Regions from separate parts of the Lederbergia graminis genome, predicted to be linked through region 1. Evidence: riboswitches for the same ligand, from Rfam matches in the RefSeq annotation. Region 1 holds a riboswitch; the other holds the start of a gene.

What was found. Region 1 has a riboswitch for FMN ahead of ribE (riboflavin synthase). Riboswitches for the same ligand answer to the same signal wherever they lie in the genome.
Region 2: another riboswitch for FMN. It lies ahead of ACFPM4_RS00635 (ECF transporter S component); the one in region 1 lies ahead of ribE (riboflavin synthase).

The regions. Positions count from the first base shown of each region.
Region 1 covers NZ_JBHSMC010000014.1:393,826-397,254, forward strand. Annotated here, with positions in the region: gene ACFPM4_RS12050 (SRPBCC family protein) at 1-211, opposite strand, end outside; gene ACFPM4_RS12055 (MerR family transcriptional regulator) at 204-554, opposite strand; FMN riboswitch at 831-961, shown strand; gene ribE (riboflavin synthase) at 1,328-1,969, shown strand; partial or broken gene ribB (3,4-dihydroxy-2-butanone-4-phosphate synthase) at 1,985-2,572, shown strand; gene ribH (6,7-dimethyl-8-ribityllumazine synthase) at 2,630-3,097, shown strand; gene ACFPM4_RS12075 (hypothetical protein) at 3,184-3,348, opposite strand; gene ACFPM4_RS12080 (SulP family inorganic anion transporter) at 3,361-3,429, opposite strand, start outside.
Region 2 covers NZ_JBHSMC010000001.1:111,980-115,408, reverse strand. Annotated here, with positions in the region: gene ACFPM4_RS00645 (YpbB family protein) at 1-802, opposite strand, end outside; gene ACFPM4_RS00640 (ferredoxin) at 1,042-1,290, shown strand; gene ACFPM4_RS00635 (ECF transporter S component) at 1,396-1,983, opposite strand; FMN riboswitch at 2,146-2,281, opposite strand; gene ACFPM4_RS00630 (hypothetical protein) at 2,382-3,429, opposite strand, start outside.

The DNA.
Region 1 (3,429 bases):
CGTGCTCAATATCAGTAACGATATATGATTCTTTACGTTTCCCTTCTTGATAGGTTTGTAAATAGGTTGAACCTACGACACCTTCTTTTATGTCGATTGGTTTATGCTCAACCACATTTGGCATTATCCTTTGAATTTGATCAATATCAAAGAGCTTCCAAACTGTTTCTATATTTGCAGGGATTGTAATCTCTTTTCTCCAACTAATCATTTATTTCCACTCCATTTCCATAATCGATAAAAGAATCAATATCATTTATTAGTGCATGTATTTCATTAACTTTTTTCATTAGCTTCTTTTTCTTTGCCTGTAGAATACTTTCCAAATCATCTAAGGAACGTTCTTTTACAACCTCTTTCATCTCTTGTATAGAGAAGTCAAACCGGCGTAAGTAATATAATAATCTTGCAGTTAAAAAAGAATTATTGTCATAGTAGCTATAACGGTTAGTGGGGTCTACGTAAACTGGCTCTAATAGTCCAATTTCAGCATAGTATCTTAAAGTCTCTTTTGACAGCTCCGTCATAGCGGCAAATTCTCCGATGCGATACATAATTGTCCCCCTTTCAAAACCGATTATAAACTATGTGGTGCACCACAATGTCAATCAATTATAGTTTTTCATTTTTCCTAGTAAATAAACCCAGACAATAGGGCGCTATTTTTTGTAAGATTCATGCGAATTCACTCTTTATTATCATGTGTAAGTTTGGTAATAAATCTATGTTCAACTGCAATTTTCCAATTTATTGTATTTGGATAATCGTATTCGGTATGATAAAATTTATTTGATACTGATGTATCATAAGTAATAAGAAATAATTAAATTTTTGTCCTTCGGGGTAGGGTGAAATTCCCAGCCGGCGGTGATGAAGTAATTCTAAGCCCGCGAGCCTGAATAAGGCAGGATTTGGTGAGATTCCAAAGCCGACAGTATAGTCTGGATGGGAGAAGGACAGGATGGAATTTGTAAATAGTATATGTGTAGTCTTATGTTTTTTTTGTAAGGCTCTGTTAAAGTTCATTGTTGTTAACAACTTAGTTGATTGTAGCGGATGTACACGAGACTCCAGCGGGAACAGCACGAGCCGAAGATCCACTTGGCAAAGTGTGGTTTTCTTTGCCAAGTTAGCTGAGGCCGTGCCCGCGGAAAGCGAGTGTACAGGAGCGAAAATCAACAACAGAGTTTAACAGAGTTTAACAGAGCTTTTTATAAAAAAGCATAAGGCTTGTTCTACTATACATATTTTATCTAATCTCCCAAACCCCTTAGGTTTCCTAAGGGGTTTTTTATCGTTATAAGTTATAGAAAGGAGGAAGGAGTGCGTGTTTACAGGACTTATTGAAGATATCGGAACTGTCCAATCTGTAAAAATGGGTAGGCAGAGTATGGAACTAACGATATTATCTGAAAAAATCGTTGATGGCGTCCAAATTGGCGATAGCATTTCAGTTAATGGTGTATGTTTAACCGTCACTGTTTTTAACAAGGAATATTTCACAGTTGACGTGATGCCGGAAACTGTAAAAGCATCAACAATTCGTCTGCTAAAACCTGGTATGCCAGTGAACCTTGAAAGGGCAATGAGTGCCAATGGACGATTTGGTGGGCATTTTGTTTCTGGCCATATTGACGGTACAGGGACAATTGTTAAAAAGGAAAAAAAGGAAAATGCCGTATATTACGTAATTAAGCTGGATGAAGGTCTTAGTGCGTATTGCATTCCAAAAGGTTCTGTTGCCATTGATGGTACAAGTTTGACCATTTTCGAATTAGCGGGCGATTTACTTACGGTATCGTTAATTCCTCTAACACACCAAGATACAGTGTTAGGTCGGAAAAATGTTGGTGATTTCGTAAATATTGAAACCGATATGATTGGAAAGTATATTGTTCACCATTTGACATCAAGTAAGGGAACGCAAGGAATATCAACAAGCTTTTTAGCTGAGCATGGATTTTACTAAAGAGAGGTGTGTTATATGTTCGATTTAATCGAGGATGCCATAAAGGATTTAAAAGCAGGAAAAGTAATCATCGTAGCTGACGATGAAGACCGCGAAAATGAAGGAGATTTTATTGCATTAGCTGAAAAGGCTACTCCTGATGTCATTAATTTTATGGCTACACATGGTCGTGGTTTAATATGCACCCCTATTTCTGAGGAAATGGCTAAAAAGCTAAATCTACGTCCAATGGTGGAAGTGAACACAGATTTCCATGGGACTGCCTTTACGGTAAGTGTTGATTATAAAAAGTCTACAACAGGGATAAGTGCTTTTGAAAGATCGGAAACTATTTTAGCAATGTTAAATGAACATGCTGAAGCGGATGACTTTAAACGGCCTGGTCATGTATTTCCATTAATTGCAAGAGCCGGGGGAGTGTTAGAACGCCCGGGACATACAGAAGCTGCAGTAGACCTTGCGAAGCTTTGTGGTGCTGCTCCAGCTGGGGTAATTTGTGAAATTATGAATGAAGATGGAACAATGGCACGTGTTCCACAGTTGTCAAAGTTAGCTGCTGAACATGATGTAAAGTTCATTACAATTGCTGACTTAAGAGAGTATCTTAAAAATTTGCAAGCGAAAGGTATACATTCATTTTAAAAATTAGGAGGAAGATAAATGGGAAATATAATCGAAGCACAATTAATAGGTACAGGATTAAAAGTGGGGATTGTAGTAGGGAGATTTAATGAATTCATTACAAGCAAATTATTGGATGGGGCTGTTGATGGACTAAAGCGTCATGGGGTACATGATCAAGATGTAGACATTGCATGGGTGCCGGGCGCATTTGAAATTCCCCTTATTGCAAAAAAACTAGTCCAAACAGGTAAATACGATGCTGTCATTGGTCTAGGAACTGTAATTAGAGGAGCGACGACACATTATGATTATGTGTGTAATGAAGCTGCGAAGGGTATGGCAGCTGTTTCACTAGAATCGGGAGTTCCAGTTATCTTCGGATTAGTAACGACAGAAAATATCGAGCAAGCAATTGAAAGAGCGGGTACTAAGGCAGGTAATAAAGGGTATGAGTCTGCTGTTTCCGCAATTGAGATGGCGAATCTAGGGAAAATGATTTCTTAAGAAAAAAGTATAACCTCTAGTGTAGATGAAAGAAGAACCTACACTAGAGGTTATTTTATTTAGTCGCTATGTCTAAGTGAGAAAGGTTATTTTTTTCTATTTAGCTTAACAAATATCATAAATAACAAACCAATTACAATGGCGAAGTTTAGTTGGTTTAATAGTACTTCTTCAACTATTAATGGTGTTATTAACGTGTAGGCGATGACAAAGATTAGAAGATATAGATATGGTCTTCCTGAATCATTCATATGAAGCCTCCTTTAGGCTAAAATTTTATCAACCTTTTCACTTTCATCTTCTAAGCGTGATACGGATGCAATCGCACTTTC
Region 2 (3,429 bases), on a different contig from region 1:
AATTTTGATTTAATAAGTTATATGTATAAAGTGTTGATTGCGTGAAGGGAACTTGTTTAAATACATCCTGTATTAATGAGAATAATACAGAGAATTGATCCTTATGAGAAGCTACCTTTTCTACAATATAATGGAGACAATTTAGATAGCGGAAATATGCTTCAATTTCATTCATCGTATATTTTTCTGCAATCTGACTTCCAGTTAATCCTATCTTTTCATATCCGCTAAACCTCTCAATGATAAAATTGGGTTCCTCCGGAAAATCATTTGAAAAGATATAAAACAATTCGTTATATAATTGTTCTTTTAATTGTGAAATATTTTTATGTCTAAGAATATATTGCTTTACCCATGTAGCAGTATCAGGGTCTCTTTGTATTGGATAATAACGTGTACTGGAATAATTGAAATGAGAAATTGCCTGTATCAATAATGTCAATCGCTTCCACATCTGAATAGAAGCATCTTGAAATTTCCAACCATGGATAAAAGTTGGAAATGGGTGTTTTTGAAAGAAAGCAATATAAGCCTCTTGACCTTGATTGGAAACAACAGCATGTAGATTAGATTCTGGAAAGTGGATATATTGTTGTTTCTTTAATTGTTCAATCAGTAAATCATATTGCTGACGCTTTAAACGTGGTAATACCTTAAAGAACGTAAGCATGTCATATAAATGCCCATCTTGTATCGTCTGTGATGATTTCTTTCCTGTTAATAAGTGAAAGATTGAATATATGGTCCGTTCACTATTTACTTTATGTAAACAATGTAATATAACAGCTTGCAAAAAAGTCATATGTTCCAATCTCCTTGGTCAATCGTTAATATCATATTAACATGGAAAACAATTTTCGACTATGTATTCCTACAGTTGGACGTTTTCGACAAATCATATTCGGTTTTCTTGTCAATCTTTCTATTAAAATGTAATTTTGTTGAAATATTCACGAAAGAGTCTTAAAATGAAGGAGTAGTTTTTTCAATAATTATCCGATTACATGGTTAAATATAGAGGTTCACTGAGGAGGATGGCTTATGCCAAAGTTTACGATAGTTGATAAAGATACATGTATTGCTTGTGGAGCATGTGGCGCTGCAGCACCTGATATATATGATTACGATGATGAAGGCCTTGCCTATGTAATTTTAGATGATAATACCGGTACAGAAGAAGTACCAGATATATTAGAAGATGATTTAATTGATGCTTTTGAAGGCTGTCCTACAGATTCGATTAAAGTATCTGATGAACCATTTGATGGCGATCCGTTAAAATATGAATAACAGAACAAAGCGAGCATCTATAGCGGAAATTAACAGTCAAACTTAAATATGAAATAAGAGGCTTCCAACAAGTCAAATTTTGGTGACTTATTGGGAGCCTCTTTTTTATATCGTATTATTTTTTATATTAAAATTCTTCATTAATCTACTACTTAAACGACTATATAATAGTAAGAAAAGGACGGTAACAATCAATCCCTTAATAACATTAAATGGAAGAATTGATGCTACAACATAGCTGCGTAACTGTGCATTTGTCATTGGATCCCAACCTAATAATCCAATATATGCTGGTAAAAGTACAAAATAGTTAAATACACTCATAAATACAGCCATGAAAATCGTACCAACAATTAATGAAATAAGTAATCCTTTTTTCATTTTCAAATATTTATATACGTAATACGTTGGTAATACAAATAATACACCTGCTAAGAAATTGGCTATATGTCCAATTGGAATTCCTGTAGCACTACTTGAAACGGCATAATCAATAATATTTTTGAATAACTCTACAAGTACTCCAGCTAGTGGACCAAAAAGTATTGCAGCGATTAGTGCAGGAATATCGCTAAAATCAACTGTTAAAAACGGTGGAAATGGTGGGATTGGAAATTTAATTAGCATTAATACAAAGGATAAACTGCTAAGCATTCCAATCATAACTAGTGTTTTGACATTAAACTTCTTCATGTTTCCTCTCTCCTTAGAGATTCATCTCTATTGTAGAAGAAAGGTTGACTTACTACTTATTAGCAGCCAAATAAAAACCCCCAAAAGAATAATCTTTTGAGGGAGAATAATAAGGCATACATTAATAAGCGTTCAAAACCTGCAATTTGAACACAAGACAACCTCCATCTTCTCCCATCCAGACTATACTGTCGGCTTTGGAATCGCACCAAATCCTGCTTCATCAGAAGCTCGCGGGCTTAGAAGCTATTGCTTCATCACCGCCGGTGGGGAATTGCACCCCGCCCCGAAGACGAATCATATTTTTTTATTGTACAATAGTATTATACATGACTAATTTATATTTGTGAAGTGTTAATATGAAAAAATAATGTACTTCCTAATTAAAAGTAGCTTTTTTATTGTGAAACATACTTATTTGATGCCAGTGGTACTCTCACAGGTTCTTCTAAATTGATTCCTTCCCACATTTTTGGTGTGAGATTTTCAAATTGAACAGTGTCATAACCAAATTCCATACTAGTTAATAAAATCCCTTCCAGCATTCTCATATTATCCTCTTGATTTCCTTCTGTTAAATTAAAAACTTCTTTGAAACGGATGCTTAATTGACTATTTTCAATTGCAACTTCCAATTCAACATTTTCTGGAATAAGTGAGAAATAAAAATCGCTTGGAGAAACTTTCATATCTGCAATTGCATCTAGAACATTATCTGACTCTAAATCAGCAGGAACTATATATTTATTCCCATTTTCTATTGGGTATACATAATAAGGTCTTTTTAATATGTCATTTATTTGTAATTCTGGCACTTCTCCATATTTCCCTAATTCTACTGGATTTCCATGTCCATCAGTAAATTTCACCACTTCTACATCATCGAACCTTAAATTGTATTGAAGCATTGTCATAATATGATTCTCAAATTGCTCAAAAATCTCTCTGTTACTATCATCAATTGATATGATGACCTCTTTAGAATTCCCTTCATATTTCGCTTGTTTTATCATTTCATTTAGCTTATAGAAATTAGGATTAGCTTCTTTAAGTTCTCTAGAAATATCAGCTTGTAGCGTAGATGAATTTTCCCCTTTTGGCACTACTACACTTATTGGAACAACGATTGCGTCATTTGTTAAAATTGTAGATAGATTTACTTCATTATTTGTCATATCTTCTTCATATACAGCGGTTTTTAAACTAGATGTCATAATCGACTGTTGCTGATCTGAAGTATCGAAATGTTGTACACTTTCTTTTTGTACTGCATTTTCATTATCAAGTGCTATCGATTTACCTTCATATTTTTCTAACTGCACAGAATCATTTGAACTATTATTTGATGAAAGTAAATCCTGTTGCAATAGTGTTGGTATTAATAATAAAAATAGTAAAATACCAGCTACACTTGAAAGTGCAGGAATTACTATCGATTTTCTCCGT